Regions from separate parts of the Paenibacillus sp. FSL R10-2748 genome, predicted to be linked through region 1. Evidence: riboswitches for the same ligand, from Rfam matches in the RefSeq annotation. Region 1 holds a riboswitch; each other region holds the start of a gene.
What was found. A riboswitch is a leader RNA that binds a small molecule or an ion and turns the genes downstream of it on or off. The one in region 1 is predicted to bind cobalamin.

Region 1 (7,330 bases):
TCCGTAATCATCCGGCGCGGCACCGGATTAATCGCTGCTTCCCCGACAGGCACAGGCAGACCGGGCTTCGTTACCCGCCCCACGCCGATGCCACCGTCCAACTCAATGCCCGGCTCCTCGCGCCAGCTAACAGAGGCGCTAATTCTCGCCTGATGCGTGGCATCTGGGTCATCGCCACCGTCCTTGATCGTCGTGCAGGAAGCTTCGTCCGCGTCCAACACAGGCTCAATCAGCTCAAACGCATGATCAAAGCCCGCGGGCAGCGATATCACTGCTTCCTTCGGCGGAATGCCCGTGATAAGTAGTTGTACCGCTCCTTTGGCCACTGCAGCCGCACAAGCTCCAGTCGTAAAGCCTGACCGCATTGGCTTGTCCGGTGCGGGAGCTTCACCGCTTTTCATCCGTTTGGGCCTGTCGACGGACGCCGCTTCCTTTTCCATGCCAATTCCTCCTTAACCTCTTCTGCTGATCATGTTCCAATTCATTTCATGATACAGCAAACGGACAACCGCATCTAGCGGACAGCCATTAAGGAGATCGCATTCAATGCTGCTACGACAATTGTACTGCCGCCCTTGCGTCCAATATTCGTAATGAACGGAATATCCAGCTTGCGCAGCTCGTCCTTGGATTCTGCCGCCGAGACGAAGCCTACGGGCATGCCAATTACCAGTCCGGGCTTAGCGGCTCCTTCTTTCACCAGACGAATTAACTCCAACAACGCTGTCGGTGCATTACCAATGGCATAGATACCGCCTTCGCCCGCCTGAATCGCTTTGCGCATCGAAATAATGGCGCGTGTCGTATTCAGCCTTTTCGCTTCTTCCATGACGTCAGGGTCAGATATGTACACATGCACATCCCCACCAAATTGACGGATACGATCCTTGCTCAGCCCAGCTTGAATCATTTGCACATCCGCCACTACCTGCTGTCCTGCGCGAATAGCTGCAACCCCGGCTTCAATCGCTTTTGGATGAAACACCATGCTGCGGCCCAGCTCAAAATCAGCAGATGCATGAATGACACGCTGTACAACGGGATATTGCTCTGCTGTAAAAGGATGCTCTCCCAGTTCTTCTGTGATCATCTCGAAGCTTTTGCCTTCAATCTCCTGCGGCTGTACCGTTAGCGGTTTGAAATCTGTTTTAAAATCCATCGTATCGACCACTCCCTTATGGAAAATCAGAAAATTAAATTAGCTTAGAACATTAAAGTTACCTATTGTTCCACTACGCAGTCGGATGGTGCTTCCCATCGCCACCGCCCCCGGATTCCTTGAATAAAACCTATGATCAGCGTAGAAATCCGGGGACAAAAGCGACCGCTACGCTTGTACAGCACCATTCCGACTACTCCGTTTTATGTTCATTTTTCAAGTTCGTCTTATATAGGGAAAATGACATTCATGTTAAGGAGTTACAAACACCTCTACACAAAAACTGCACATTTTAAGATGACTATATTTTAAATACACGCCAGAAATCGTTCTGAATTCATCGGATTGACTGGACCGACCAACTTCATAGGCTTATGTCTTAAAGCACAGACTCCTCTTTGTCTATACGCAGTGCGTCGATGACTCCGTCGAAATGATCAAATACTGTGCCAAATTCCACTTCCGGCCTGGAAATCAAAAGTACGTGAATCCCCAGCTCCAATGCAGATTGAACCTTTTCATCCACTGCTCCCGTGCGTCCGCTTTCCTTGGTGACCATCACGGTCGTGCCATAGTGCTTGTACAATGCTTCATTCATCTCGCGGGAAAAGGGTCCCTGCATGGCAATAATATTCTTTTGCTCCATGCCCAGTTCGCTGCATTTCTCCATATTGTCCAAGCGCGGCAGCATGCGTGCAACCAGACGAATCTCCGGGTCTCCGAGTAAATGCTTGGTGAACGTGCCGAGCGTCTTACTGCCTGTCGTAAGCATTACAGAGCCTTTGAGTTGCTTCGCTTCTAATGCGGCCTCTTCATAGGAAGACACGATGTGGAGCAACGGATGATTGTCATATACCAGTCCCGTTCGCTCGTAGCGAATATAAGGAACTCCGGATACGCGAGCGGCTGTCATCGCATTCGCATGTGCTTCTTCTGCAAAAGGATGACTGGCATCAACGACGGCCAGTATTCCCTGCTCCCGAATCATTGCAGCCATTTCATCGGCTGTCATTCGGCCTGTACGTACGTCTAGTCCCACTTCGGACAAGCTGGCTGCCGCGCTTTCGGTTACGACCGAGGTCAATACGTTGAAGCCATTGTCACGGATTTGCAGCGCCAATTCCCGAGCGTCGCTCGTTCCGCATAGCATGAATATCATGAGCCCTTCACCTGCCCGCTTCCGTTCACTACAGATGGCGTATGTGAATGCTCGTGATGGTGATCATGGTCATCATGGCTGTGAGCATGGACATGCTCATGAGTGTGATCGTGGCTGTGTGTATGGTGATCATGATGATCGTGCTCATGTGCATGATGATGATGTTCATGGTCGTGCTCATGCTCATGATGGTGATCATGATCGTGATGGTGATCGTGGTGATGATGGTGGTGCTCCTGCGCCTCCAGACGGAACTGGCAGTTATCACAATTGGCCGTAACCTTGCCAAACAAGCCTTCCTTAGCTCGCTCCAGCACCAGTTCAATCAATTGGGGATGGAAACCAAAATATCCGCCCATCTCCACTTGTAATGTAGGGTGAGCCTCGGCAAATTCCTGGGTCATTTCTCCGATGCGCTTAATCAGCACACCCGTGAACAGAAAATAGGGAAGCACGATAATCTTTTTGGCCCCCAATCGTACACAACGCTCCAATCCATCGGGAAAAGAAGGCTGCGTCACACCGATAAAGCTGCTCTCTACCCACGTATAAGAAAGCTGCTCCCACAGCATACGGGTGATTTTGAAAAAGTCACTGTTCGCATCTGGATCGCTACTTCCGCGTCCTAACACAAGTACCGCCGTTTCTTCGTCGGATACCTCGGGAAATGCCTCTACAGCGCTATTCATTCCCGCTGGAATCGCAACCGGACGGGCCTCTTTCAAGCGGCTTTGCAGAATGCTGACGATTTTCTCGTGAACGCCAATCGGGCGTCCGTATACAAATTCCACCTGCGGATATTTTGCTTTTGCCCGGTCAATAGCCATCGGAATATCAATTTTGGCATGTACCGCTGCGAACAAGATAATCGGAATAAGAACGACACGCGTCGCCCCTTTCTCCACACATGTTTGCATCCCTTCAGCAATGCTGGGACGTGCCAACTCCAAGAAACAGGTTTCCACGCACATATCCGGTACCCGGTCTGCCACTGCCTGTGCAAATTCCAGCAGCTCCTGGTTCCCCTCCGGGTCCCGACTTCCATGTCCAACCAACAATATTGCATCCACTGCTGTTTTTTCCTCCTCTTTAATAGGGATAACCTGCATGACGCCCTATTTTATATATATGCTTGTATCCAGTTCATCAGGCCTTCATTCCATTAATCACCACAAACCGCATTCACTTCTACCGTTGCTGGTGCATCTTCATGCCGGAAACCCGCAACGACACCTACACGTTTAAAAAATTTATGAAAACGCTCATTCGGATGCCCTTTTTCCTTATATTCAGCAATGACGTTCTCCACGATATCAGTAATCTGATCACCCGGAATTCCTTCCGCTACAGGCTGAGCAGCATGAGCATTGCGGCCGAATTTTTTGCCGCCGAGGAAGAGATCGTATCCTCCCTTGCGATAGACGATTCCGATATCCTCCAGCACCGCTCCATAGCAAGCCATACCGCATCCGTTCAATGCAATACTCGTTTCCTTGGGTGCCTGTAATCCGCCAAGTACAACCTGTAGATGCTCAGCCACAGGTACAGCGTCATCCTTCTCCATATTACAGAAGTCGCACGCCTTCACCTTAAACACATCGCCAATCGGCATGACAATGAATCGTTCATCCCGCAGCCGTCCGACCAGTTCCTCGGGGTCTGCACACGGCACGCGCAGCACGATCTGATGATCTGGCGTGTATTCCAGCTCGCCGTCATCACCCGCTACCTCGGCGAGCAGCGCCATCTGACGAGCGGTGAACTTCTTGTTTCCCACACCCGGGGAAACGCCCACCTCAAACAGCGCAGGCTTGCCAAAGCCGCCTGTCGCCATTCCAGCCGTAGCCCCCGCTCCGGCCACCGCTGACGTTCCGGCGGTGCTCTCGGCGGTAGGCGCTTGCCCGCTCCAGCGAGCGTTGGCTGCGCCAGGCAGCTTGCCGCCGACAGCGAGGCGGCTTAGTGCCTCTGCCGCCAGCGATGCCGGGGCTGCGCCGGTTTGCACAGCATTCGTTGCCTGCACGGCAGCCATCGCTTGCGGGCGTGCCTGCGTCGCAACCGCAGCGCCGCTCGCGGAGGGTCCAGCGGGCGTAGTCGGGGCTGCGCTTGCCTGCGGTGTATCCTCTTGTGCGCCCAGCGACCACGGCTCCGCTTCCGTGCGGAGACGCTGGTGCGGCTTGAGTGCCTGCTCGGTCGCATCTAATGTGTATTTGCGCTGATATCCGCGCGGAGTCACGATCAAGCCGTCATACACTGTCGTCGAGGAATTGCCGATGATTACAGTCGTCAGCATCCCAATGTCATGGTTCAGCATATCTTCCAGCGTCGTTACAATAACTTGCTGACGTTCACGATAAGCACTTTTCACCAACCCGACTGGAGTTTGCGGATCGCGGTAACGCAGCAAAATGGACTGCGTCTCCACAATCTGGCGGGTACGCCGACCACTGCGCGGGTTGTATAATGCAATCACAAAATCGGCCGAAGCCGCTGCTTCTACGCGCTTCACAATCGTTTCCCATGGGGTCAGATGATCACTCAGACTGATCGTGCACGCATCATGCATAACTGGCGCCCCCAACAGTGATGCACAGGACTGAATAGCCGAGATCCCCGGTACGACTTCTACCTCAACCCCGTCCTCGCGTCGCCAGCCTTTTTGCATCAGCACCTCATACACCAGCCCTGCCATACCATAGACTCCCGCATCTCCACTGGAAATGACAGCTACCTTCTTGCCCATCTCTGCTTGGCGAACCGCCTCCTGTGCACGGCTCACTTCCTCTGTCATTCCTGTGCGTACAATCTCCTGTCCGTTCAACAACGGACGGATCAAATCAACGTAGGTATTGTAGCCGATAATGACCTCACTTTCGGCCAGCGCATCCAGCGCCCGTTTTGTGATATGTTCCATATCTCCTGGTCCAAATCCAATCACCAGCAATTTTCCTAATGGGCTCATCGTGCTCCTCCTATTCATCCTTTTCAGGGCAGCTATGCTATCTATTTCAATGATTTATGCACATCGTGTAACTCGAAAAAACCCCATCCTGCCCGGATGGGGTTTCTATGTACGCATCTCTCATCAGACGAACAAACAGCGTAAGAAGACACTATTTGTCTTCCTCCAGCCTGCCGTTGTTTTCCATCTGACTGTTTACGCTTCAAACGCTGCTGCACGTTCAAATCCACGCAAACCTCTAGCCAACATGGAAAAAGCAACGTGTGCCTGATTTCCTGATTTCGTACACCCATCCTCTCCGCGAAGGTTAACGGTGCATACAGATCAAGGTAGGTCTCCTGGCTTGGCATCAACGGATTCTTTCGTCTTCCCCGTTTTTCACGAGTGACCATTTTAAAAAATCCTCTTCCTTACAGTGGCGGGACCGCTCGGGATTTGCACCCGATTCCCTGTTACCCTTTGCTCAACCGCAAAGGCACCTTGTCTGTCCGCTATTTGATTATGGGTCTTATCATAACCTTGCCTCAATCAGTTGTGCAAGCACGAAAAACGCTTTATTTCAAGTTCTCTGCTTTATTTTTTAACATATGTAGCAATTCGTCCGGGTCCGCAGAGATACTTAATAACGCTGGGTGCTCGGCCCCGGTAAACCCTTCTTGCACGCTATGACGCACCATTTCTACTAACGGGTCAAAATATCCATTCACATTCAACAGCCCAATGGGCTTGCGATGAATCCCGATTTGCGCCCAGCACAATACCTCGAATAGCTCCTCGAAGGTTCCCAAGCCACCCGGAAGAGCGATAAACGCATCGGCCATCTCGCTCATTGCCGCTTTACGCTCATGCATGCTTGCTACCTCAATAAATTCGGTAACTCCCCGATGAATGATCTCTGCATCAAATAATAGGGTGGGCATAATGCCAGTGACCTGACCGTCACCCGCCAGCATTCCATCCGCCACCTCTCCCATCAGCCCCCTGCTAGAGCCACCATAGATCAGACGGATATGATGGCGAGCCATGGCTTCCCCCAGCTTGCCTGCAGCCTCAACATATACCGATGAATGTCCAGGTCTGGACCCGGCAAATACGCAAATAGAATTCATTAACGTCTCAGCTCCTGTCCTAAGTATCATGCATCGAAACTTATTCATTATATTAGATAAACATTTTCGCTATAACAAAAATCTTTGTCGATGCATGTCCAACAAAAAAAGATAAAGACCTCGTAGGCCCTTATCTTTATTTTACTCTGTATCCCAAAATATAAGTTCATTTTTTAGCATACTGCATTTATAATTTCTATCTCATTTCAATGACCATTCACGATCTTCAGACCACAGCCATGCACCGAATCGTTATGTTCAAAATATTTACCCAGCTCCACCATCATCGCGCCCATGCGCTCTTCGGTTGGAAACACGACTCGGTCAATCCCTTCTTCCACAATGGACTGTGCAGTCACCTTCCCTACGGATACAGCAATCACATCCTCACGAAAAGCTTCCAGTAACTCCTCGATTCGATTTTGCTCTCTGGCATATTGGGCCAAAAATCGGATTTGCGGACCACTTGTAAACGTAACAGCATCAACATTACGATGGATAACATCCTCCAGTAACGCCTGCAATTTTGCTTCCTCAGGTGGGATATGCTTATAAGGAAGTACCTGGCGGGTCACTGCCCCCTGCTCGTCCAGCCACTTTACCAACCGTGGAGCTGGATCGCCATGCAGTTGCAACAGTACTTCCTTCCCCTTCAGATCGTATGGGGCGAAAGCTCCTGTCAATCCGATCAAACTTCCGTCCTCGTCTCGTACTGCTGGCGTAAAGCCACGCTTTTTGAGTCCATTGACCGTCTTGTAGCCCCGCGCTGCAATGTTGGAGGATTGCAGCAACTCCATAATCTGCTCGGCCACGCCCATATCCTCTGCCATATCGAACAAGGCATCCAGCCCCATACCTGTCGTGAAGATGTACCAGTCCGGAGGGTGCTTCACCCACGATACAACAGCGTTGCGCAGCTCGATATCATCCAAAAAAACGGTGCC
Region 2 (7,330 bases), on a different contig from region 1:
TTTGGCCCAATCGGTATCGGTGAGCTTATATTGAGGTACCTGATCCAATTCTGCACCGAATATGAAACGCAGCAGTTCCTCGCGAAATTGCTCTATGGTCATCTCACGGTCCATCAGTTCGCTGATGTTAGCCACGCGACTGCGGACGGATTTAGTGCTTTTGGATTTGAATTTTTCGGGATTGGCATGCAACGATGCAGCCACATTGTCCAGATTCAGGTTAAACATCAATGTACCGTGGCTGAACATCCGTCCGCGTGTGGCAAATTGGGCGTTTCCTGAAATTTTACGTTCTCCGACCTGTAGATCGTTGCGGCCTGTCATTTCAGCTTCTACTCCCATTTGGCGCAGAGCATCAATCACGGGTTGCGTAAATTTGAGGAAATTATGAAAGGATTCCCCGTTATCCCTAGTAATGAAGCTGAAATTTAAATTACCGAGATCATGATATACAGCCCCACCGCCGGACAGGCGACGAACGACTTGAATATTGTTATCTCTGACAAACTCGGCGTTGATTTCTTCAATAGTGTTTTGATGCTTGCCTATAATAATAGAAGGCTGATTAATGTAAAACAGCAAATAGCTGTCGTCCAGCGGTAGATGCTTGAGCGCGTATTCCTCAATGGCAAGATTAATGGCTGGATCGTGTATCCCCTGGTTGTCGATGAACAGCATGTCCATTCCTCCGTATATAAACTGTGTAATTTATGTGTGCCTCCTTCTATTGTAACCCAAGTGAGCCATGTACAAAAGCTCATTTGCATTGACGGGACGCAAAAAGCAGCCTCATAATGGAGCTAAATGATTGGAAACGGCCGGAAAGGATGAGAGGTAATGATAGAGGTTTACGGTCATGGCGGGGACAGGGAAACAGCTGCGGCGACATTCGGCGGAGCTGCTGCGGATTTTGTAGATTTTAGTGCAAATATTAATCCGCTTGGTCCACCACCGGAGGTGCTTGAGGCGCTGCAACACTCATTTGACACTGTGATTCGCTATCCAGATCCTGGGCATCGGAATTTTAAAAATATGCTCGCACGGCGACTGCATGTTCCACCGGAGTCGTTAAGTATCGGAAACGGAGCGGCTGAAAGTATGGCGCTCCTGCTATTGGGACTGGCTCCTAAGCGTGTGGGTACAGTGGAGCCGTGTTTTTCAGAATATGCGGAGCTGGCTGGCAAATTCGGAGCTGAGATCAACCGGGTGTACGGGAAGGCCTCGCTTCAATGGAAGGCGGACGTGGAGGACATCCTTCAGCTCATGGAGCAGGTAGATGTTTTGTTTCTTGGGCAGCCGAATAATCCAAACGGTGTGCAATATGGTAAGCAGGAGCTGTGCGAACTGGCAGAAGCGGCTGGCAAAACGGGTACCGTGCTGGTGGTGGATGAAGCATTCATTGATTTTATCCCGCTGGAACGGCGAATCTCACTACTGCCTGTGCTGGATCGTTATCCTCATGTGATTTTGATCCGGTCAATGACCAAATTTTATGCCATTCCTGGCTTGCGATTGGGCTATGCGATTGCTCATCCAGATTATATCCGGCGAATGACGGCCAAACAGGTGACCTGGAGTGTGAATGGATTGGCGTTGCTGGCTGGGGAGGCATGTTTGAGAAGTGGGCAAGCATATGAGCACCAAACACAGGAGCTGATTGCTACGGAGCGCAACCGCCTGTTGACCGCCTTGGCGGAATGGGGCTGCGGTGTCGTTCCCGGCGAAGCCAATTACGTGCTGGCAAGGGCGCCGGGTACGTGGAGCGCATCGGCGATTCAGCAGGCGCTTGGACAACGCGGAATTCTTATACGTAGCTGTGCTATGTATCCGGGACTGACGACGAGCCATTTTCGAATTGCGGTCAAGGATGCAGAAGCCAACGACAGGCTGCTGTCTGTATTGGGTGAAGTGCTGGAGGAGGAGCAGCGGCGTGACAGTTAGCTTGATTATCCTGGCAGCCTATCTTTTGGACAGGCTGATCGGTGACCCGAGGTGGTTGCCGCATCCAGTCATCGGTATGGGACATGCCATTTCAGCATTGGAAAAAGTGATTCGCCGCCAGGCCCGAAGTGACCGGGGGTTGAAACGTGCGGGTATACTGCTTCCACTCATTGTGGCGGGAGGCTCCTTTACGCTCGCCTGGGCGCTATTGCACTTGCTTGCCTGGATCCATCCGTGGTTGTCTGTCGGCGTAGAAATGGTGCTGATTGCGACCACGATTGCTTCCAAAGGACTAAAGGACGCAGGAATGGCAGTATACCGAGCGTTGCAGGCGGATGACCTGGCTGCGGCACGGCGGGAGCTGGGCATGATAGTTGGGCGGGATACGCAACAGCTTGATGAGCCTGAGATTGTACGCGGTACGGTTGAAACGGTCGCTGAAAATATCGTGGACGCGATTATTTCCCCGCTTTTTTATGCCCTGATCGGGGGAGCACCCTTGGCGCTGGCTTATCGTGCTGTGAATACGCTCGATTCCATGGTTGGCTATAAAAATGAAAAGTATCTGCATTTAGGCTGGGCTTCAGCACGTCTGGATGATGTCGCTAACTACATTCCGGCACGCCTGACAGCGGCAATGCTTGTGGTAGCGGCGTGGATGTACAAGCGAGATGCTGCAAGAAGCTGGCGCACAGTCAAGCGAGACGCTCGTCTGCACCCAAGCCCGAACAGTGGCTTCCCGGAATCGGCTGTTGCTGGTGCACTGGGGATTCGTCTTGGAGGCTATAATGTGTATCATGGCGTGCGCTCCTTTCGTGCATACATGGGCGATTGGATACGACCGCTAGAGTCGAAAGATATACGGCATACGATCCAGCTGATGTTCGCCGTGTCCAGTATGTTTGTAGGATTGTGTTTGTTAGGAGCCGCAGGTTGTTTTGCCTTGGGATGGGTGCGGTGAGGAGTGACACACTGAATAATGATCGAGCAGGAAGTGACATTTCTTGAAACAAGATATAGCAGCAAAAAGGAGAGTAGAATACGCACAAAGTCCGAACTCACAGGAGGATAAGGTGCCGTATGATGCTAAAGAAGATCTGCATTGGGACATGGAACTCGTGTTAGTTCGTCACGGCACAACCTTATGGAACAAGGAACGTCGATATCTGGGACACTCCGACTTAGGTTTGCTACCGGGAGCAGAGCAGGAATTAAAGCCTTTGCAAGAAAAATTGCAAGGGCAGTCCTTTGCTCGAATCTATTGCAGCGATTTAATGCGATGTCGCCAGACCTTGCAGATCATTGTGCCAGAATCAGAATTGACGTCTGGAGATTCCCTATCTACTATGTCTCCTATGATGGAACCACGTCTGCGAGAGCTTCATTTTGGCGAGTGGGATGGAAAAACGTATGACATGCTCAAGGATGTGTCTTTGTATCGCGCTTGGATTGATGAGCCACAACGGATAACCCCTCCTGGAGGAGAGTCTTGGACAGATTTTGTGAATCGTCTACGGAAATTTCTTGACTCTCTGTATGAATGGCGTGTTGCTATGGAAGTTCAACCCATGGGTTTGACTGCTGCGCCGCTCTCTGTTTTGGTCGTTACGCATGGTGGCGTAATTCGTCAGTTGGCTTGCATGCTGATACCGGGTCATGATTTTTGGAGTCTGAATCCGAGGCCGGGAGAAGCATTTAGGATTCAATTGAGGCTGGCAGGACGGCACAATTACATAGCAGAAATGCTTCCTCATTAGGTTAGACACCTGCGGATAAAGAGGCTGTTTGGGTTGTAAGCCGCCTCTTTTTAACCTATAATCATCAAGTAAAAGAACGGCTTGACTACCACTTATCAAATATCCAGCAGACGAGGTCGGCGCAGCGTGATGAAACTATGGTTTCCCTTGCCTGCGCTGTTAAAAGGGAAGTCGGTGTGAGTCCGGCGCGGTCCCGCCACTGTAAATGGAAACATGCCCGTTAGTCCTGCTTTATGTGCTACTAAGCATATGAAAGAATTTCAGGACATGCATCTTACCATAAGTCAGGATACCTGCCCGTCCGCCTGTCACCATAATCCTTCGAGGAAAGGATGACGTGTTCGCAGTGACTGTCCATGCGGAAAGAAGCTGCCGCCTGCGCACGATCTGCGCTAACGTGACCCCTGTGTCCTGATATGAGGATGCGGGGGTTTTTTGATAGGAAAAGAAGGCTGGATTTAGAAGATATCTGATGATGCTCAAGTAACGCTCTTAACGATTTTTTTTATGAAGGGGTGCAAATCATGGCAGGAAAAAAAATAAAGGTTTGGACAACAGGTCTATTGGTTCTGATTTTGGCAGTTGTGCTGAGTGCATGTGGCGCTAATGGGAAAAATGCTGAAAATAAAGAGAATCAGACTTCTTCACAGCAGCCAGGAAAGACCGTAACCGCACAAGAGCCTCCGGGCAAAACAGTTTACCCACTCACGGTTAAGGATACAACAGGACAGGAATTTACATTCAAAAAAGCGCCGGATAAAATCGTTTCCGTCTCCCCGGCAGAAACCGAGGCGCTGTTCGCCATCGGGCTGGATAAGGAAATTGTTGGCGTCTCCGACTACTCTGATTACCCGGAAGCAGCTACGAAAAAGCCTAAAGTGGGCGGTATTATGAAACCGAACGAAGAGGCGATCATTGCTGCTAACCCGGAAGTCGTTTTTGCAGGGATATCACTTAGTGAACAGGCTACGACCAAGCTGCGCGACATGGGAATTATGATTTTTAAAACGGAACCGAAGACAGTTGAAGATGTCATGGCTAACATCGAATTGTATGGGAAAATCACCGATCATCAGAAAGAAGCGAGAGCGGTGACTGACAAGATGAGAGCAGATGTAGCTGAAGTGAAAGAAGGAATTAAAAATATCGGTAAAGGTCAGAAGCTGCGGGTATACGTCGAGTTTTCACCAGGCTGGACAGTTGGTAAAGGCGAGTTTATGGACGAGCTGATTACGTTGGCGGGCGGCGAAAATGTAGGCGCCACGCAGAAGGGGTGGTACCAAATTAGTGAGGAAAATATTATTGCTGCGAACCCTGACGTGATTTTGTACAGCAAAAGTGTCAAGGACGACAAAACTGGTCAAACGCTCGGTGAAATCATTAAAGCTCGCAGTGGATGGGATCAAATATCGGCTGTTCGCCACAACCGGGTGTTTGCCGTGGATGATAATTTGATCAGTCGTCCGGGTCCACGTGTAACGGAAGGTCTCAAGGAAGTGGCCAAGGGCGTGTATCCTGAAATTTTCAAATGAACCGTAAACTGATCGGCTTTGGAGGAACAGGTCTTGTCCTGCTGTTACTGACGCTGCTGCTCTGTCTTGGCATCGGCTCGGCCAAGCTTCCGGTCAGCCAGGTCACGGGCATTCTGGTTAACCACCTTCCGTGGTTAGGCGATACGTTTACACCGGATTGGAATACATCCTCAGAGCAGATTATTTTGAAGGTCAGATTGCCACGAGTGTTACTGGGAATGTTGGTAGGGGCAGCGCTGGCGCTGGCGGGAGCCGGATTTCAGGGTGTGCTGCGTAATCCTTTGGCTGATCCGTATACACTGGGGGTATCCTCGGGGGCTTCGGTAGGAGCGGCAGTACTGATTTATTGGGGCCTTCAATTTTCATTTGTTGGCATATGGACGCTGCCGTTAGTGGCATTTACGACCGGAATGCTGACGCTGTGGATGGTGCTGACGTTGGCACGGGAAGGTAGAAAAATCCCGACACAAAGTCTCATTTTGTCGGGTGTGGTGATGCAATCCTTTCTGGGGGCGGTTGTTTCCTTTCTGACAGCCATGTCGAAGGAGACGGTCAATGAAATATTGTACTGGACGATGGGAAGTCTTAGTCTGCGCGGTTGGTCATATACAGGAATCCTTTTACCTTATGTGGTCATAGGACTGGTATTTCTATGGAACCGGGCACGTGTGCTGAATATTTTGGCTTTGGGTGAACGTCAGGCGGCTCACATGGGAGTTCATGTAGATGCGACGAAGCTATCTGTTCTGATCATTTCCACGCTGCTGACAGCAGCCGCTGTCTCGGTATGTGGAGTGATTGGCTTTGTGGGACTCGTTGTACCGCATATCATTCGTCTGGTGACAGGGCCTGATTACCGGATGATTGTTCCATTATCTGCGCTCGGTGGAGCTATTTTTATGGCTTGGGCAGATACGGCGGCTCGCACGTTGTTAGCCCCCACGGAAATTCCTCTGGGCGTGATGACGGCCTTTGTTGGGGCACCGTTCTTCGCATATCTCCTGTACCGGAACAAGAAGCTGCGCAGGGGGGAAATGCTGTGACAGAACAAAGTGAATCACAGAAGGTACATGATCGGGCGTTAGAGGTAGCGGGTCTAACACGTGCCTATGGAGAGTTCCATGCGTTAAAGAATATAAGCTGGAGCGTCGACGAAGGAACTTGGTGGGGGATAATTGGTCCGAACGGCAGTGGAAAATCCACCTTGCTGCATTTGCTTTCCGGTGTAGATCAGCCAACTTCGGGAAACGTTCATATCTATGGCAAAAAGGTCGGTAGCTACAGCAGAAAAGAGCTTTCCCGACTCATAGCCGTACTCCAACAGGAAGGGCTTCCTCCAGTGGGATACACCGTCAGGGAAGTCGTAGAAATGGGACGTTTTCCTCATCAGGACTGGCTAGGCAGGGAAAAGGGTGTTGATGTGGAGGCGATCACGGATCGCGTGCTAGAGCGATTGGGTCTTACCACGCTGGCGGACAGAGCATTGGACCGCTTGAGTGGGGGACAGCGACAGCGTGTAGCTTTGGCAAAAGTAATGGTGCAGGAGCCACGAATATTGCTGCTGGACGAGCCTACGACCTATCTGGACTTGCGCTATCAGCTTGAATTTATGGAACTGTTGGCAGATTGGCGCCAAGAAACGGGTGTGACGATTATTGCGGTCTTGCATGATCTTAACTTGACAGCCCAATTTTGCGAAGATTTGCTTGTACTCAAAGATGGAATGGTTGAAGGATTGGGAGCTTCATCGAAGTTATTAACCGAGGATCGGATTCGACGAGTATACGGTGTTGAGCCTGTGATGCTTCCGCATCCCGATAGCGGTGTGCCGCAGCTCTTGCTGCGCAGGAGTGCTTCGGATACAGCAGATTAAATAAACGATGAAACACACTTAAAAAGAGCAGGGAGTGGAAGTTATGAACAACAAGCTGCGTCAGCTGATCGATAGCATTGCCCAGCCGGATGGGGTGGCGGCCTCGGCAGCTTCAGCCCATTTGGACCAATTAACAAAGCCACCGGGAAGTCTTGGAAAGTTGGAAAGTGTGGCCATCAAGCTAGCAGGAATTACAGGAGTGGACAAGCCTGAATTTGATCGTAAAA
Region 3 (7,330 bases), 250 kb from region 1:
AGATTATGGGCACACGCTTTTTCGGTAGTAGACTGCCTGTCATTTTAGGTTGTACGTTTACGGCAGTAGGGCCCATCATCGCGATTGCTTCGACCTCAAATTTAGCGACAGCGTATGGTGCCATTATTTTGTCTGGTATATTTGTGGTGTTAGCAGCACCGTTGTATGGCAAGCTGCTACGCTTTTTCCCGACGGTGGTTACAGGTTCGGTCGTTACGATTATCGGTCTATCCCTTATTCCGGTGGCGATGAACAATGTAGCAGGGGGTCAGGGCAGTTCGGACTTTGGACAGCCACGTAATTTACTGTTGGCCTTAGTCACACTACTGGTTATTCTGCTTGTGAATCGGTTGGCAAAAGGCTTTTTGCGCTCGATTTCCGTGCTTATTGGGTTGTTCGCGGGCACAGTGGTTGCTTATGGAATGGGAATGGTGCATTTTGCTCCCGTGGCGGAGGCTTCATGGGTGAGTGTTGCACAGCCGTTTTATTTTGGTAAGCCAGAGTTTAGCATTATGGCAGTTTGTACGATGATTATCGTCAATATTGTCAGTATGGTTGAGTCTACAGGCGTTTATTTGGCAGTAGGCAAAGCGATTGATCAGAAGGTGGAGCAGAAGCAGATCGTCAATGGTCTGCGTTCCGAAGGACTTGCGATTATGCTTGGGGGTATTTTTAACGCGTTTCCTTATACAGCTTTCTCGCAAAATGTTGGTTTGATTTCACTCACGCGCGTCAAATCGCGAAACGTTATTTTTGCTGCGGGCGGTATCATGGTTGTTCTTGGTTTGCTTCCTAAGCTGGCTGCCTTAACGACAGTGATTCCTAACGCTGTGCTGGGCGGGGCGATGATCGTCATGTTCGGCTCGGTCGCTGCATCAGGCATGTCTATTTTGTCAGAAGTGGATCTACGGAAAGAAAGCAATCTGCTGATCGCAGCATGCAGCATTGCCGTGGGCCTAGGCTCTGCCGTTCTGCCGCAAATGTTCGACCAGCTGCCGAGCTTTGCTAAAATGCTGTTGCAAAATGGTATCGTTTCGGGTTCGATTACAGCGATTGTCTTGAACATCGTTTTGACAAGAAAACAGGGCGAATCGGTCAAAGGCGTGACGGTTCAGGAGGTTCCACAGAAGGTTTGATGATTAGGGATAAATAAACCCTTGCCGTCTGGGGACATATAGATATTGACCCTGTCCGACTGTGCAGTGGCGCTAAAGTTAGCTCTTAAGTTGATTTATTTACTAGAGGAATTTGCTAGAGTAGTGGGCGAGGCAGTGGTATAATTTACCTTATGGATTTTGAATAGTGGTGGATGTTTTCGGACCACGGTGCAGCTTCCCGAAAGGGGGTGAAGCCGATGGTCAACCTTGTGTCGTGCTACGATGTGTTGCGTTGGATGGTTACGTTACTAAGCCTGGTGTTTAGTATTCGTAAACTTTATCGCTGGCTACGTCGAAAATTTCGGAACAAGCGAAAACCCACCGCGTAATTAGGTTGGCCCCTAACGGTGGGTTTCGTTTGCATTAACATTTAGTTATGCAGCGCGCCGTGGTGGTGATCCACAGCCTTTCAAGTCCTAAGAGTCTTTGCCGTTGGCGCGGCGAAGACTCTTTTTAGTATACGGACACGATGATTATCTATATACCTAATTTTAGCACGTTCATTTCGTGCACGCAATGAATAGACATCACCTTCATTCTCGCCACATCGTTCAAATTTAAATTATTGTGCAGCATTTATTGACAAGCCTGTGACAACAAAATAAGATCGTAATGGAAAGAAATAAAGGAAGAAAACAGGTGTGAGCCGGACGACTCTATGTACGGGGTTTTGTTGAGACCATGTGGATAGTTGTTGAGCGTGTTCACTTAAAAGGGAAGTTCGGTTGATTCCGACACGGGCCCGCCACTGTATACAGGCATCAGCAGGATACTGCTGGAGCTTTCAGAACAGCCACTGGAACTGTGAAGAACCGGGAAGGCCTGAAAGATGCGCCTGGAGTCAGGAGACCTGCCTGTTTTGACATCACTGTCAGACCCACGGGATGCTGGGGAGGTGGTTAGGCGTGCTGCATACGGAATGTCTGAAACCGATCTGATCCCTTCTATGTTTTTGGAGTTGGCTTCGAGGTGAGTTTTGACATTTTATAATGAAAGCATTTCTGACTGCTGATCAAGTGGTCCGGAATGCTTTTTTCGCGTTTTGCGTTAGGTTTATATGATTTTACAAGATAGAGGGGGATTCTTTGAATGATTAGCAATCGTAGTAGGCGTTCATGGTTGATATGTACAGGGGTGATGCTATTTCTGGCAGTTATGGCTCTTTCGGGATGTACCAGCAATAAGACGTCGGATAGCTCCGGCAAGGGTGAAAACGCGTCAGCACAACAAACAGCGACAGGTAAAAAGCTGATAATGGCGTATACATGGAAACCGTCAGGCGTTGACCCGCACGGAGATAATAGCTGGGATGTGATGCGATCCGGTGCAGGTGAGACACTGGTACGTTTGAATGAAAAGCTGGAGCCTGTGGCTTGGCTGGCAAAGGAGTGGAAGCAGGATAGTCCTACAGTTTGGACGTTCAGCTTGCAGGATAAAGTCACTTTTCATGATGGAAAGAGTATGGATGCAGCAGGTGTAAAAGCGTCTTTGCTGCGCTCTATCGAGAAAAGCCATCTGGCGAAGGATTTACTGAATGTGAAGTCCATTGATGTAAGCGGCCCGCTGGCTTTGAAAATCACGACAAACCAGCCGAACGCGGCGCTGGTGTCCAATCTAGCTGATCCATCGACGATTGTACTGGATGTGGCATCGATGAAAGATGAGCAGAGCTACCCAGCGATGACAGGCGCCTTTAAAATCAAAGCATTCAACAAGGACCAATCCTTGGTCGTAGAGCGTTATGACGGATATTGGGGCGAGAAGGCACGACTGGCTGAAGCGACGATGAAGTTCATTACGGATGGGAATTCGCGCCTGATGGCGCTGCAATCCGGCGAGGTGGACGTGGCGACGGATATTCCAGTTGATAACGCAGAGGTACTGAAAAAGAACGACAAGCTACAAGTGCTGTCGGCTCCCTCCTTGCGCACCCATATGATCGTGTACAATATGGAATCGCCAGTATTCAAGGATGCGGCGAACCGTAAGGTGGTGGACAGCCTGATTCCGCGCACATCGATTGTGAGCGCCGTCATGAGGGGCTTCGGTACGGAAGCAAGCAGTCCGTTCCCGAGCATTCTTCCCTTCGGTAAAGTTGAGCGTAAAGCGCTGGATGGAACGGCAGAGCAGCTGTTGACGAAGGATGGCTGGCAGAAGGACGCTCAAGGGACATGGACTAAGCAAGGCAAGCCGTTCGAGGTTACGCTGCTGACTTTCCCTCAGCGTCCAGAGCTCTCTGTTATGGCTGAGGTCATCCAAAGCCAATTGCTGAAAGAGGGAATCCAGGTCAAGATTCGCAAGGTGGAAAATATCGACGAGGCGTTGACCAAAAACGATTGGGATTTTGCAATGTACAGCATGCTTACTGCTCATACAGGAGAGCCGCAATATTTTATGGACATGTTTTATTCTTCGAAAAGTGAAGCCAATGTAAGCCGGTATAGTTCCAAACCGCTAGAGAGTATTCTTAACAGCTTGAAGCTGGCGAAGGATACAGCGCAGCGTAATGCTGTGACACTACAAGCGCTGGATATCATCAATGCGGATTTGCCACAGTCGTTCATTGTGCATCCTGATAATGTGTTTGGTGTGAAAAAAGGGGTGGAGGGTTTTACACCCCATCCGATCGAGTATTACTACATTACAGCGCAATCTGATATTACGGAATAACGAGCTGCGTATCCTATGATTCGTTTTATACTGGAACGTGTGGCGCAGCTGCTCATCATTGTATTCGTTGTATCCACGCTGACTTTTGTACTGATGCGGCTCGCTCCTGGTGACCCTGCTACTATTTTGCTCACCGCGCATAATGTCCCTGCCTCTGAGGAGGCGTTGACGACGCTACGGCAGGAACTGGGCTTAAACGAGCCGCTTCATATTCAATATGTGAACTGGCTGCGAGATGTGTTCACGGGGCATTGGGGCACCTCGTATGTATCCAAGGAATCCGTGCTAGCCGAACTATGGAACAGACTGCCTGCTACTGTGGAGCTAGCTGCTGCGGGCTTTGCCGTCATGACGGTGCTTACGCTGGGGCTGGGACTGGCTGCCTCGCTAAAAATCAGCGGCCCACTGGATCGTCTGGGCAGGCTGTTTGCCCTGCTGGGATCGTCGATTCCCTCTTTTTGGCTTGGTTTTCTGTTGATCTATCTATTCTCCGTTCGCTTGGGCTGGCTCCCATCCATGGGAAGGGAGGACTGGACACATCTAGTGCTCCCAGCGCTGACTCTTGGCGCAGGTTTGGGAGCGGTGCAAGCCCGTGTACTGCGCGCTCAAATGCTGGAGCTGGGTGACCGGAATTTTGTGAAAGCAGCGAAGGCTCGAGGCTTTTCACGTATGCATATCCTGTTTTTTGAGATATTTAAGCATGCGGTTTTGCCTATGATTACACTGCTAGGTACCAATCTATCATTTATGTTGGCAGGTAATGTCATCGTCGAGACCATTTTTTCATGGCCGGGGTTAGGCAAGTATTTTATAGATGCGATTACCCAGCGAGATTATCCTGTGATTCAGGGGTATGTTATTTTTGCCGTATTTTTAATTGTAGGTGTTCAGTGTTTGGTGGATTTGGTCCAGACGGCGATAGATCCGAGGCTACGTTTGCGTTAAGGGGGAAGCTGAAAATGAAAAAGATACGGCTTTCCTTTCAAGGGAGCTTGCTGGCAGGAGGCGTACTTTTTGGTCTGATCGTGCTGCTTGGGTTATTGGCTACATGGGTCGCTCCTCATGATCCTCTTCAAGTGGATCTTTTGAACCGTCTGGCACCACCCAGTCGGAAATATCCTTTCGGTACGGATCATCTGGGTCGGGATGTGTTGTCACGGCTAATTTACGGGATTCGGACGAGCGTGCTAATCGCATGTGCAATTACTGTAGCTACGCTGTGCTTCAGTCTACCTATAGGGTTGCTCATTGGTTATGTGCGCGGACGCGTGGATCAGCTGATTATGCGGGGAATCGACGGCGTATTGGCTTTTCCTGATATTATTTTAACGGTGGCAATTGTGGGCATTTTGGGCCCGGGTTTTGTTAACATGACCCTTGCGATTATTGCGGTACGGTGGGCGGGCTATGTCCGGTATATCCGTAGTCTGGTTCAAAAAGCCTGTCAGGAGGACTACGTTCGGTATGCCCGTTTATCCGGCAATTCACACGTACGTATACTGAGACGTTATGTATTGCCACAAACGTTGCCGCAGTTGTTGGTTTATGCGGTATGGGATATCGGACGCGTGGTGCTGATGATCGCGGGGCTATCCTTTCTTGGACTGGGTGTACAGCCGCCCAAGCCAGAGTGGGGCGTGATGCTGCATGATGCAACCTCATATTTTCAGGTGGCTCCGCATGTCATGATTTTCCCGGGCTTGGCGATTATGCTATTCGCACTTGCCTGCCAGCTTTTGGGCGACCGCTTTTCGGAAAAGGGGGCGGCCAAATAGTGGGAGATCAAATAGCCCTTGGGGGCAAGGATACGATAGAACAAGTGGCAGGGCGAAAACCGTTGTTACACGTGGAACATTTGGAAATCTGCCGCACAGGCGTAGGAGCAAGCGGAAGTGGGAGCAAACCACTGCTGCGGGATGTGAGCTTTTCCATATATTCAGGGGAGATTGTGGCCCTGACCGGACCGAGCGGATGCGGCAAGAGTCTGACCGCACACGCAATCGCAGGCATGCTGGAGCCAGGTATCGGTGTTACGCAAGGGCGTATCTACTATAACGGGGAAGACACTCTCCCGTTCCAGGAACGGCGCTGGCAAAGGCTGCGCCGAGAGGATATTGCCCTGCTCATTCAACAATCGCTGAGCGGGTTGAATCCGATCCGGACTGTCCGCGCCCAGCTGATGGATACGCTTAGACTGCACGGGCGGCGTCGGATGCCGCACGACCAGATGGAGCCGGGGCACGCTGGTGCTGCCCCATCCCACACTGCACCGCAGCAAGTTCACCCGCTGGGCGTGCTGCCACGGATGCGGCGGATGCTGATCCGTGCCATGGAGATAGCCAGAGGAGGCGCTACTCCAGTGCGGGAGGCCTATTTGCGCTCTCTGCTCCGCAAGGTTGGGTTTACAGATCCTGAGCATATTTTGTCGTCATATCCTTTTGAACTAAGCGGAGGCATGTGTCAAAGGGTGCTGCTGGCTGCAATGTTAAGCTCAGGTCCAAGCCTTTTTATTGCCGATGAGCCTACTACGGCGTTGGATGTTATCAACCGCGACAAGGTTTTGGCATTGCTGCAACAATTGAGAGAAGACTTTGATCTCACCATATTGTTGATTTCACATGATCGCCAAGGTATGAGCCGCATAGCAGATCGAGTGTTGGAGATGAGCCCGGAAGGAAGGATGCACCAGTGATGCTGGAATTGAAGAATGTGACCAAAGCATACCCTGTCCGCAAACGGAGAAAAGGCTGGTTCAGCACGCAAGATAGCGAGCAGGCCGTGAAGAAGGTGAGTCTGGAGTTACGGCAGGGGGAGTGTCTTGGATTGGTTGGAGAAAGTGGAAGTGGCAAAAGCACGCTGGCACAATGTATTCTAGGGCTGGAGTCGTTGACCTCAGGGGAGATTTGGCTGGATCATCAGCCTATACATTTCGAAAAGACGAAGGACGTTCAGCTGTACAAGCGAATCCAGTTGGTTGCACAGGATTCGTCCTCCTCATTGCATCCTCGTATGACCATTCGAGATATTTTAATGGAGCCGATCCACAACTATTTTCCTGAGCGAAAAGCGCAGGCGCTGGATATTTGTCTGTCTCTATTGGAATCAGTAGGATTGGAGGCTGACAGTCTGGAAAAATACCCAGCACAGCTGAGTGGCGGGCAAAAACAGCGGGTATGTATTGCCCGAGCGTTGGCGGTGGAGCCGGATATTATCTTGTTCGATGAATCGATCGCCAATCTGGATACGACAACGCAGTCTTCTGTACTGGACATGCTCAAAAGAATGCAGATGGAGCGTCAGTTGTCCTACCTATTCATTACTCACGATCTCCAATCTACTCGCCAGTTTTGTGACCGAGTTGCCGTCATGGTTCAGGGGGAGATCGTGGAAATATTTAAGGAATGGGATGAAGACTTGTTACAGCATGAGTACACGCGTACTCTGTTTCAAACGTTGGAGAATTAATCCATAAATTTGATATTATCAGGATTTTGCAAAATTCG

Region 2: it holds a riboswitch for cobalamin, as region 1 does, so the genes downstream of both, NSS66_RS04475 (ABC transporter substrate-binding protein) here and cobJ (precorrin-3B C(17)-methyltransferase) in region 1, are expected to answer to the same signal.
Region 3: it holds a riboswitch for cobalamin, as region 1 does, so the genes downstream of both, NSS66_RS10850 (ABC transporter substrate-binding protein) here and cobJ (precorrin-3B C(17)-methyltransferase) in region 1, are expected to answer to the same signal.

Annotation. Positions count from the first base shown of each region.
Region 1 is NZ_JBBOTK010000003.1:448,165-455,494, reverse strand. It holds gene NSS66_RS11995 (cobalt-precorrin-5B (C(1))-methyltransferase) at 1-440, opposite strand, end outside; gene NSS66_RS11990 (precorrin-8X methylmutase) at 515-1,159, opposite strand; gene cobK (precorrin-6A reductase) at 1,539-2,318, opposite strand; gene NSS66_RS11980 (sirohydrochlorin chelatase) at 2,315-3,388, opposite strand; gene cobJ (precorrin-3B C(17)-methyltransferase) at 3,481-5,277, opposite strand; cobalamin riboswitch at 5,589-5,774, opposite strand; gene NSS66_RS11970 (LOG family protein) at 5,832-6,386, opposite strand; gene NSS66_RS11965 (uroporphyrinogen-III synthase) at 6,593-7,330, opposite strand, start outside.
Region 2 is NZ_JBBOTK010000001.1:939,243-946,572, reverse strand. It holds gene NSS66_RS04495 (lipoate--protein ligase) at 1-678, opposite strand, end outside; gene cobD (threonine-phosphate decarboxylase CobD) at 838-1,941, shown strand; gene cbiB (adenosylcobinamide-phosphate synthase CbiB) at 1,931-2,902, shown strand; gene NSS66_RS04480 (histidine phosphatase family protein) at 2,946-3,698, shown strand; cobalamin riboswitch at 3,820-4,013, shown strand; gene NSS66_RS04475 (ABC transporter substrate-binding protein) at 4,223-5,230, shown strand; gene NSS66_RS04470 (FecCD family ABC transporter permease) at 5,227-6,273, shown strand; gene NSS66_RS04465 (ABC transporter ATP-binding protein) at 6,270-7,103, shown strand; gene cobT (nicotinate-nucleotide--dimethylbenzimidazole phosphoribosyltransferase) at 7,147-7,330, shown strand, end outside.
Region 3 is NZ_JBBOTK010000003.1:195,059-202,388, forward strand. It holds gene NSS66_RS10840 (nucleobase:cation symporter-2 family protein) at 1-1,136, shown strand, start outside; cobalamin riboswitch at 1,826-2,029, shown strand; gene NSS66_RS10845 (hypothetical protein) at 1,987-2,130, shown strand; gene NSS66_RS10850 (ABC transporter substrate-binding protein) at 2,247-3,827, shown strand; gene nikB (nickel ABC transporter permease) at 3,843-4,772, shown strand; gene NSS66_RS10860 (ABC transporter permease) at 4,787-5,602, shown strand; gene NSS66_RS10865 (ATP-binding cassette domain-containing protein) at 5,602-6,519, shown strand; gene NSS66_RS10870 (ABC transporter ATP-binding protein) at 6,516-7,292, shown strand.